2 regions of the Streptomyces sp. NPDC003456 genome follow, and region 1 is predicted to be linked to the other one. Evidence: riboswitches for the same ligand, from Rfam matches in the RefSeq annotation. Region 1 holds a riboswitch; the other holds the start of a gene.
What was found. A riboswitch is a leader RNA that binds a small molecule or an ion and turns the genes downstream of it on or off. The one in region 1 is predicted to bind S-adenosylmethionine.

Region 1 (5,444 bases):
AGTAACAACGACGACCGCCGCAAGGCGCCCGCCGGAGAGCGGGTCGCCGACTGGGCCGACGGCCGCCTGGGGATCTACTCCCTGGCCAAGGCCAACATGCGCAAGATCTTCCCGGACCACTGGTCCTTCATGCTGGGTGAGATCTGCCTCTACAGCTTCATCATCATCATCCTGACCGGTGTGTACCTGACGCTGTTCTTCCACCCGTCGATGAACGAGGTGGAGTACCACGGCAGTTACGTCCCGCTCCAGGGGCAGCTGATGTCGGAGGCCTTCGCCTCCACGCTGGACATCAGCTTCGACGTCCGCGGCGGTCTGCTCATCCGGCAGATCCACCACTGGGCGGCGATCATCTTCCTCGCCGGCATGTTCGTGCACATGATGCGCGTCTTCTTCACCGGCGCGTTCCGCAAGCCGCGCGAGATCAACTGGCTGTTCGGCTTCCTGCTGTTCGTCCTCGGCATGTTCACCGGTTTCACCGGCTACTCGCTCCCGGACGACCTGCTCTCCGGCACCGGTGTCCGCTTCACGCAGGGCGCGATCCTGTCCGTGCCGATCGTCGGCACGTACATCTCGATGTTCCTGTTCGGCGGGGAGTTCCCGGGCACCGACTTCGTCGCCCGGTTCTACTCGATCCACATCCTGCTGCTGCCGGGCATCATGCTCGGGCTCGTGGTCGCCCACCTGATCCTGGTCTTCTACCACAAGCACACGCAGTTCGCGGGCCCCGGACGGACCAACAAGAACGTCGTCGGCATGCCGCTGCTGCCGGTCTACATGGCCAAGGCCGGAGGCTTCTTCTTCCTGGTCTTCGGTGTCATCGCGGCCATCGCCGGCATCGCGACCGTCAACCCGATCTGGGTCCTGGGCCCCTACCGACCCGACCAGGTGTCGACCGGTGCCCAGCCCGACTGGTACATGGGCTTCGCCGAGGGCCTGGTCCGCGCCATGCCGGGCTGGGAGATCAACTTCTGGGGTCACACGCTGGTCCTGGGCGTGTTCATCCCGCTGGTCCTGTTCGGCCTGTTCCTCGCGATCATCGCCCTGTACCCGTTCATCGAGTCCTGGGTCACCGGGGACAAGCGCGAGCACCACATCCTGGACCGCCCGCGCAACGCCCCGACGCGCACGGCCGTGGGTGTCGCCTGGATCACCGGCTACGTGATCATGCTGATCGGCGGTGGCAACGACATCGTCGCGACCCACTTCCACCTGTCGATCAACGCGGTCACCTGGTTCGTCCGGATCGGGTTCTTCCTCGGCCCGGTCATCGCCTTCGTCGTCACCAAGCGCATCTGCCTCGGCCTGCAGCGCCGGGACAAGGAGAAGGTGCTGCACGGCCGCGAGTCGGGCATCATCAAGCGCCTGCCGCACGGTGAGTTCATCGAGGTGCACGAGCCGCTCAGCCAGGAGCAGATGTACACGCTCACGGCGCACGAGCAGTACAAGCCGGCCGAGATCGGCCCGACGGTCGACGAGAACGGTGTCGAGCGCAAGGTGAAGGGTTCCGAGAAGCTGCGCGCCAAGCTCAGCGACGCCTACTACGGCGAGGGCTCCCAGATCCCGAAGCCCACCGTCGAGGAGTACCGGGAGATCACGAGCGGCCACGGCCACCACTGATCACTGCTTCGCCACGCCACTGAAGGGCCCCGTCCGGTGTTCGGACGGGGCCCTTCGCCCTGTCCGGGGCTGGATAGGGTGGACGCGTCGAGACATTCCGTCCCGCGGTGCGGGACACCTGACCCTGGAGCGGCTTATGAGCGCTGTGACCCCCGCTGGAGGCGACACCGCGGCGGGCCGCTCCTGGCCCACGCTGCTGAACGGCCTGCTGCAGGGCCGGGACCTGACCGCCGACGACACCGCGTGGGCGATGGACCTGATCATGCGCGGTGAGGCCACGGACGCGCAGATCGCCGGATTCGTGGTGGCGCTGCGCGCCAAGGGCGAGACCGTCGAGGAGATCTCCGGGTTCGTCCGGGCGATGTACGAGCACGCCAACGTGATCGAGGTGCCCGGGCCGGCCGTCGACATCGTCGGCACGGGCGGTGACGGGGCGAAGACCGTCAACATCTCCACCATGTCGGCCATCGTCATCGCCGGCACGGGCGCCAAGGTCGTCAAGCACGGCAACCGCGCCGCCTCCTCCGCGTCCGGGGCCTCGGACGTCCTGGAGAAGCTCGGCGTCAACCTGGAGCTGCCGACGCACCGGGTGGCCGGCGTGGCCGAGGAGGCCGGGATCACCTTCTGCTTCGCCGCGAAGTTCCACCCGTCGATGCGCTACGCGGGTGCGGCCCGCGGCCAGTTGGGGATCCGGACGATCTTCAACGTCCTGGGCCCGCTGACCAACCCCGCCAAGGTCCGTGCGCAGGCCGTCGGTGTGGCCGACCCGCGCATGGCGCCGATCGTCGCGGGCGTCTTCGCCGGGCGGGGCCACTCGTCCCTGGTCTTCCGGGGCGACGACGGGCTCGACGAGCTGACCACCACGTCCACCTCCCGGGTGTGGATCGTCCGGGACGGCACGGTGACCGAGGAGGCCTTCGACCCGCGGGACGTGGGGATCGACCTGGTCCCGGTCGAGGCCCTGCGCGGCGCCGACGCCTCCTACAACGCCGAGGTCGCCCGTCGCCTCCTGGACGGCGAGACGGGCCCGGTGCGCGACGCCGTGCTGCTCAACTCGGCGGCGGCCCTGGTGGCGCTGGAGCCGGGCACGGGGACGCTGGCCGAGCAGATCGGCGCCGGCATGGCGAAGGCGGCCGAGTCGATCGACTCCGGGTCCGCCAAGCGCACCCTGGAGCGCTGGGTGGCCGCCACCCACGCCTAGGGCCTGTACGACGACGAGGGCGTCCCGCGATCCGGACCCGGGTTGCGGGACGCCGATCTTTTCGCGTACGTTCCTGACAGGTCATGAGTGACAGTCATGAGGCCCCGGCCGACTGTCCGGCAACCCTCCGTCCGTGGCGGGGTGCCCCGGGTGAAGACCGGGCCGCAGGCAGCGAGGTCTGCGGCAAGCGCGGACCCCTCGCGATACCAGGGGTCCTGGTCGTCGAGGAGTTCTCCGTGAGTCAGCGAATGCGATAGGGCCGCAGAGCCCCGCCTCCGCATCCCCTCTTCCTTCCCCACCCCCGCCGGCAGCCCTCCGGGCGCGCGGGTGGTTCCGCCTGACCTCACGGGAGTTCCGTATGTCCGTCTCCACTGTTGCCGCCGACCGGTCCGTCTGCGCCCCGCTGCCCGTTCTGGGGCGGGATGTCACCGTCCCGCTGGTGACCGGCGGGGAGGTCACCTACGCCGCGCTCGACTACGCGGCCAGCGCCCCGGCGCTCCAGCGGGTCTGGGACGACGTCGCCGCGTACGCGCCCTACTACGGCAGCGTCCACCGCGGCGCCGGGTACCTGTCCCAGCTGTCCACCGACCTGTTCGAGAACGCCCGGCGCACCGTCGCGGAGTTCCTCGGCTGCCGGGACGGCGACCAGGTGGTGTTCACCCGGTCCACCACCGACTCCCTCAACCTCCTCGCCGCCGCCCTGCCCGACGACTGCCGGGTCTTCGTGTTCGAGACCGAGCACCACGCCTCCCTGCTGCCCTGGCGCGGCGCCCGGGTGACCTTCCTGGACGCCCCGGACAGCCCCCGGCAGGCCGTGGAGACCCTGGAGCGGGCCCTGGCCGGCCACGACCCCCAAGGCCCCGCCCTCGTGTGCGTCACCGGCGCCTCCAACGTCACCGGCGAGCTGTGGCCCGTACGGGAGCTCGCGGCCACCGCGCACGCCCACGGCGCCCGGATCGTGCTGGACGCCGCCCAGCTGGCCCCGCACCACCCCGTCTCCGTCGCGGACCTCGACGTCGACTGGGTCGCCTTCTCCGGGCACAAGCTGTACGCGCCCTTCGGCTCCGGCGTGCTGGCCGGGCGGTCCGACTGGCTGCGCGCGGCCGAGCCGTACCTCGCGGGCGGCGGCGCCTCGCGCAAGGTCACGCGCCGGGAGGACGGCGGCGTCGACGTGGAGTGGCACGACAGCGCCGCCCGCCACGAGGCCGGCTCCCCGAACGTCATCGGCGCCTACTCCATCGCCTCCGCCTGCAAGGCCCTCACCGAGGCCGGCTTCGACACGCTGGTCGCCCGCGAGCAGTACCTGATCGACACGGTGCGCGCGGGGCTCGCCGAGGTGCCCCAGGTCCGGATCCTGTCCCTGTTCGGCGACGACGCCCCGCGCGTCGGCGTCCTCTCCTTCGTCGTGGACGGCTGGAACAGCTCCCACTTCGCCGCCGCGCTCTCCGCCGAGTACGGCATCGGCGTCCGGGACGGCCTGTTCTGCGCCCACCCGCTGGTGCGCACGCTGCTCGGCGGCGACCCGCAGCAGCAGGGCGAGTGCGGGGCGCCGGAGGCCGCGCCGGGGGAGAAGTCGCTCAACGCCATCCGGGTCAGCTTCGGCGCGGGCACGCCGGACGAGCACGTGGAGCGGTTCGTGCGGGCCGTGCGGGAGCTGGTGACCGACGGGGCGAAGTGGAACTACCGCACCGAGGACGGCCGTTGCGTGCCGGACACCTCGGCGTGAGTGCCGCGGGCCGCGAGCGGCGGTAGCCGGGACCCGAGCACGATCATCCGCAGGGCCCCTTCCGTGGCGTCCGTGAGCAGGCAGGCGTCCACGCCCGGGACCTCGTGCGCGCCCTCGCCGAGGGTGCCCGCCAGGGCGTCCCGCACGATCCTGCGGACCCGGCCCGGCGCGTTCCGTGAAGCCCGGATGAAGAACTCTTCATCCGCCACGGCCGGCGGACCGGCCCCGCACGGATCGACCCGGCCGAACAACCGGCCCCCGGACCGCCCGGGGGCCTACGCGTCCAGGCCGATGGAGAACGCGGCCTCCAGGTCGTGCTGCGAGTACGTGCGGAACGCCACGTGCGTGTCCGTGCCCTCCACCCCGGGGATCTTGCTGATCCGGCCGGGGATCACCTCGGCCAGGTCCTCGTGCCGGCTCACCCGGACCATCGCGATCAGGTCGTAGGTGCCGGTGACGGAGAAGACCTCGCTGACGTTCTCCAGCGCCGCGATCGACTCGGCGATCTCGGGGATCCGGTCCACGCTGGTCTTGATGAGGACGATCGCGGTGATCACGGCTGGTTCTCTCCCTCGGGAGCCGGAGCAGGGGCGGTCCTCACTCTAGTAGGGCCGGTCGGGCGGCCGTAGCGGACGGACGCGTAGCCGAAGCCGAGCCCGAACCCGATCAGGTGGGCCAGGTAGGCCACCCCCGGCCCGTCCGAGGCGCGCCCGGCGGCCAGCCACTGCAGGGCCGCCCAGAACGGCAGCACGATCCACGCCGGGAAGCGCACCGGCAGGAAGAACAGGAACGGCAGGAGACTGGTCACCCGGGCGCGCGGGAACAGGTACAGGAACGCGCCGAGGACGGCGGAGATCGCTCCCGAGGCGCCGACGAGGGACTGGCCCGAGTGGGCGT
Region 2 (5,444 bases), on a different contig from region 1:
CCTCAGTGCGTCGAGCTGCTCGACGAACCAGCGCGCGGGCGGCAGGGCCGTGGCCGCGGCAGCCAGGCGCTTGCTGCGCTCGGCCCGCTCCTCCGGACGCATCGACAGGGCCTCGTGCAGGGCCTCGGCCGTGCCCGTGACGTCGTAGGGGTTGACCGTGATCGCGTCCTCGCCCAGCTCCTCGTGCGCCCCGGCCTCCCGGGACAGCACCAGCGCGCAGCCCCTCTCCGAGATGACCGGGACCTCCTTGGCCACCAGGTTCATCCCGTCGCGGATGGGGTTGACCAGGGCCACGTCGGCCAGCCGGTACGCGGCCAGGGAGCGGGCGAAGTCGTCCTTGACGTGCAGCACGACCGGCGTCCAGCCCGGCGTGCCGAACTCGGCGTTGATCTCGTCGGCCAGGCGCTGCACCTCGGCCGTGTAGTCCCGGTAGACCGCGAGGTCCTGCCGCGAGGGGTAGGCGAAGGCGACGTGGCACACGCGCTCGCGCCACTCGCCGTGGGCCTCGAGCAGCCGCCGGTAGGCCAGCAGGCCGCGCACGATGTTCTTCGACAGCTCCGTGCGGTCGACCCGGACGACGGTGCGGCGGCCCTCGCCGATCTCCTCGCGCAGCGCCGCCATGCGCTCCTCGACGTCCTGCTCGTGCGCCCGCTTGCGCAGGAAGTCCGCGTCCGCGCCGAGGCCGTGCACGCCGATCCGCGTGCCGCCGAGCCCGCCCGCGAACCGCTCGGCGCACGCGGTGAACGCGTCCGCCCAGCGCTGGGTGAGGAAGCCGAGCCGGTCCGCGCCGAGCATGCCGCGCAGCACCTGCCCCGCCACGTCGTCCGGCAGCATCCGGAAGTACTCCGGCGGCGCCCACGGCGTGTGCGAGAAGTGGCCGATCCTGAGGTCCGGGCGCAGCTCGCGCAGCATGCCCGGCACCAGCGTCAGGTGGTAGTCCTGCACCACGACCGCCGCGCCCTGCGCCGCCTCCTCGGCCAGCGCCTCGGCGAACGCCCGGTTGTACGTCTCGTACGACGCCCACCGGCGGCGGAACTCCGCGTCGAAGACCGGTTCCAGGGGGGTCTGGTAGAGCATGTGGTGGACGAACCACAGCACCGAGTTGGCGATGCCGTTGTAGGCGTCGGCGTGCACGTCGGCCGGGATGTCGAGCATCCGCACGCCGTCCTCGCCGACCCCCCGCCGGACCGCCTCGCGGTCGCCGTCGGACAGCGCCGAGCAGACCCACAGGGCGTCCGCGTCCGAGCCGATCGCCGAGAGCCCCGAGACCAGACCGCCGCCGCCCCGTTTGGCGTCCAGCGAACCGTCCTCGCCGACCGTGTAGGAGACCGGGCCGCGGTTGGAGGCCACCAATACCCGTGCAGAACCGTACGTCGAACCCATAGGCCTCAACCTAGCCCGGCCTGTAAACGCTCAAACGTACGGACCTGCCGCGCGCGGCCGAAAAACAGCCCGGGTCAGGCGGCCCGCCGCGCCTGGTACTCGGCGATCTCCACCATCGGCGGGCGTTCCTCGGTGTCCACCGAGTACGTGCGCGGTTCGAAGCCGTCCCCGTTCCGCTCGAACTGGGTCAGGGACGGCCGGATCAGGTGCCCCCGGGCCAGCCGCAGCTGGGCCGTGCGGTAGATCTCGGCGGCCATCCGGCCCAGCGCCTGCCCGTCCTGGTGGCGGTGCTTGCGGACGCCGACGTCCACCTGCGCGAGCGCGTCGAGGCCGGCCAGGTGCAGGGCGTCGACGAGCACGCCCAGCTCGACGCCGTACCCGACGGGGAAGGGCAGCTGCTCCAGCAGGGAGCGGCGGGCCGCGTACTCACCGCCCAGCGGCTGCACGAACCCGGCGAGCCGCGGCCAGTGCATGTTGAGCAGCGGGCGCGCCATCAGCTCGGTGACCCGGCCGCCCTGCCCGGCGGCCCCGCCGAGGGGACGGTCGTACATGCCCTTGACCAGCTCGACCTCCGGGTCGGTCAGCAGCGGGCCCACGATGCCGGAGACGAAGTCGGACGAGAAGTCCCGCAGGTCCGCGTCGACGAAGCAGACGATGTCGCCGCGGGTGACCAGCAGCGAGCGCCACAGCACCTCGCCCTTGCCCGGCAGGGCGGGCAGCCGGGGGAGGATCGCGTCCCGGTGCACCACCGTCGCGCCCGCGGCGGCGGCCACCTCGGAGGTGCGGTCGGTCGACCCGGAGTCGATCACCACCAGCTCGTCGACGAGCGGCACCTGCAGCATCAGGTCGTGGCGGATGGCGGCGGAGATGTCGCCGACCGTCTCCTCCTCGTTCAGAGCCGGCAGCACCACGCTCACCGTGCGGCCCGTGCGCTGCTTGGCCGCCAGGATGCTGTGGAGCGGGCGGTCGTACACGGACCAGGAACGGGCGCTCAGCCAGCGCTCGACTTCTTCCAGCACCGTGGCTGCTCCTTGCGTTCTCTCGGCGGGACGGATGTGACGCGTCTCGCGGTGCGGACGGCTATCTCAACTGTCCTGGTCGTCGGTTACAGTCTTGAACAACGCGGATGACCATCGCATGTCCGGGGTCGCCCGCCGCCTACAACCACATACAGCTCATCCAGAGGGGCAGAGGGAAACGGCCCGATGAAGCCCCGGCAACCCTCCAGTCGGTTCTCGTAGGTCACCGCTGACCACTTCGCGAGGCTCCCGGCTAGGGAAGGTGCCAAATCCGTCTCACGGCGAGATGCGTCGTGAGGAAGATGAGGAGAAAGGGCCTCGCCTCACATGGCTGTGCAGACTGTTGCAAGCACCACGAACTCCACCGTAGACCTCGGCCCGGCCGCCGCGCTGAGCTGCCGCGAGTGCGGTCACCGCGTGCCCCTCGGCCCGGTCTTCGCCTGCGAGGAGTGTTTCGGCCCGCTGGAGATCGCTTACGACTTCTCGTCCTACGACGCCGAGGAGCTGCGCAAGCGGATCGAGGCGGGACCCGCGAACATCTGGCGCTACGCCCCGCTGCTGCCGGTCCCGGCCGACGTCGCGGACAAGCCGAACATCAACCCGGGCTGGACCAAGCTCGTCCGGGCCGACAACCTCGCCCGCGAGCTGGGCGTCGACGCCGGCAAGCTGTTCGTCAAGGACGACTCGGGCAACCCGACGCACTCCTTCAAGGACCGGGTCGTCGCGCAGGCCCTGGAGGCCGCCCGCGCCTTCGGCTTCACCACCCTGTCCTGCTCCTCCACCGGCAACCTGGCCGGCGCGGTGGGCGCCGCCGCGGCCCGGGCCGGCTTCCGCTCCTGCGTGTTCATCCCGCACGACCTGGAGCAGGGCAAGGTCGTCATGGCCGCCGTCTACGGCGGCGAGCTGGTCGGCATCGAGGGCAACTACGACGACGTCAACCGCTTCTGCTCCGAGCTCATCGGCGACCCGGCGGGCGAGGGCTGGGGCTTCGTCAACGTCAACCTGCGGCCCTACTACGCGGAGGGCTCCAAGACCCTCGCCTACGAGATCTGCGAACAGCTCGGCTGGCGGCTGCCCGACCAGCTCGTGGTGCCGATCGCCTCCGGCTCGCAGCTCACGAAGATCGACAAGGGCCTGCAGGAGCTGATCAAGCTCGGTCTCGTCGAGGACAAGCCGTACAAGATCTTCGGTGCGCAGGCCGAGGGCTGCTCGCCGGTGTCGACGGCCTTCAAGGCCGGCCACGACGTGGTGCGTCCGCAGAAGCCCGACACGATCGCCAAGTCCCTGGCGATCGGCAACCCGGCGGATGGGCCGTACGTGCTGGACATCGCGCGGCGGACGGGCGGTGCGGTGGAGGACGTGACGGACGAGCAGGTCGTCGACGCGATCAAGGTCCTGGCACGGACCGAGGGCATCTTCGCGGAGACCGCCGGCGGGGTGACCGTGGGTGTGACGCGAAAGTTGATCGAGAACGGGGTTCTCGACCCGGCGAAGACCACCGTGGTGCTCAACACCGGGGACGGTCTGAAGACGCTGGACGCGGTGGCCGGGACCGGGCTGACCGCGACCATCCGGCCCAACCTGGACGCGTTCCGTGAGGCCGGGCTGGTCTGATCGTTGTTCGCTGCGGGCCGGTGGGGGCTGGTCGCGCAGTTCCCCGCGCCCCTGAGGGCGCGCCCCAGCCGTAGCTCAAGAAGAACCGGAGGACATGTCCGATGAGCGTCACCGTTCGCATCCCCACCATCCTGCGCACCTACACCGGCGGGCAGGCCGAGGTCGCCGCCGAGGGCGCGAACCTCGGGGAGGTCATCGCCGACCTGGAGAAGAACCACACCGGGATCGCCGCCCGCGTGCTGGACGACCAGGGCAAGCTGCGGCGGTTCGTCAACGTGTACGTCAACGACGACGACGTGCGGTTCGAGCAGGGGCTGGAGACGGCCACGCCGGACGGTGCCGGAGTGTCGATCATCCCGGCGGTCGCCGGCGGATGAATCCGGCCGACCGGCTTGATTGTTACCTGGAGTAATGCCGGTCACCGAGCGTGCATCGAATTGCCCCCACCGTGAGAGAAGCGGAGGGGGCAATTCTGTGTGATTGAGCGCGGTACAGTTGGGGAACGCGTTCCGGATCCACCGACCGGAACCCTGAATTCCTGCCGCGAGCCCGACAAGATGTAGCCAAAGTGTGCACGTCTTTCGCGGCTTTTGTTCTTTTTGTGCGGCCCGACTTGCCCCGAATTCGGGCGAATTCTCCCTACATTCCGGACCCTGTGCGTCCAGAATTCTCGTCCGATTGACCTGTTGCAGACGGCAGTTGGACAGATACATTCAGCCGCGGTCGACGCGTTCCGGCGCACGCCCCCAACCGTGGGGGGTGAGGTCTGACCCGGATCCGCGAAGTGTGGATCTGTGCAAGGGCCAGTAATAGGGGAGTTAGGCATGGCTCAGGGCACCGTCAAGTGGTTCAACGCGGAGAAGGGGTACGGCTTCATCGCGGTCGACGGTGGTGCGGATGTTTTCGTCCACTACAGCGCGATCCAGATGGACGGCTACCGCACCCTGGAAGAGGGCCAGCGGGTCGAGTTCGAGATCTCGCAGGGCCAGAAGGGGCCGCAGGCCGACATGGTTCGCGTCTCTGCCTGAACGCGCACCACGACCATCAGCTCACGCGACCGGTCTTCGCTGAAGGGTCCGCACCCCCCGGGGTGCGGGCCCTTCCGCTTGTCCGGGTGCCGTGCGCGGCCGTGTTCGCGGGCGGCTGAGCGCCCCGCCTCATCCCCGGAGGCGCTTGCACTCGCAGGGGTCGAGTGCTAATCATTGGCGTTAGCACTCTGAAGGTGAGAGTGACAACGTAAGGACCGGGTCGGTGAGGCCCGCAGGCCGAAGTGGGAAGGAACCACGAGGCCGGCGAGCCGTCCGTCGCGGGCGCGGGCGCGGTCCGGAGTCATCACCCCCAGTCCTGGAGGGACCACTTCACATGGCCAAGATCATCGCGTTCGACGAGGAGGCGCGGCGCGGCCTCGAGCGCGGCATGAACCAGCTC

Region 2: linked by a shared signal. The riboswitch ahead of thrC (threonine synthase) and the one ahead of ACFYWG_RS15095 (aminotransferase class V-fold PLP-dependent enzyme) in region 1 are both predicted to bind S-adenosylmethionine.

Annotation. Positions count from the first base shown of each region.
Region 1 covers NZ_JBIAOK010000003.1:925,377-930,820, forward strand. Annotated here, with positions in the region: gene ACFYWG_RS15080 (Rieske 2Fe-2S domain-containing protein) at 1-1, shown strand, start outside; gene ACFYWG_RS15085 (cytochrome bc complex cytochrome b subunit) at 1-1,620, shown strand, start outside; gene trpD (anthranilate phosphoribosyltransferase) at 1,757-2,821, shown strand; SAM riboswitch class IV at 2,901-3,017, shown strand; gene ACFYWG_RS15095 (aminotransferase class V-fold PLP-dependent enzyme) at 3,180-4,547, shown strand; partial or broken gene ACFYWG_RS15100 (glycerate kinase) at 4,502-4,684, opposite strand; gene ACFYWG_RS15105 (Lrp/AsnC family transcriptional regulator) at 4,823-5,104, opposite strand; gene ACFYWG_RS15110 (rhomboid family intramembrane serine protease) at 5,101-5,444, opposite strand, start outside.
Region 2 covers NZ_JBIAOK010000007.1:110,304-115,747, forward strand. Annotated here, with positions in the region: gene ACFYWG_RS27935 (trehalose-6-phosphate synthase) at 1-1,383, opposite strand, end outside; gene ACFYWG_RS27940 (glucosyl-3-phosphoglycerate synthase) at 1,458-2,402, opposite strand; SAM riboswitch class I at 2,556-2,711, shown strand; gene thrC (threonine synthase) at 2,730-4,016, shown strand; gene ACFYWG_RS27950 (MoaD/ThiS family protein) at 4,118-4,393, shown strand; gene ACFYWG_RS27955 (cold-shock protein) at 4,841-5,044, shown strand; gene groL (chaperonin GroEL) at 5,379-5,444, shown strand, end outside.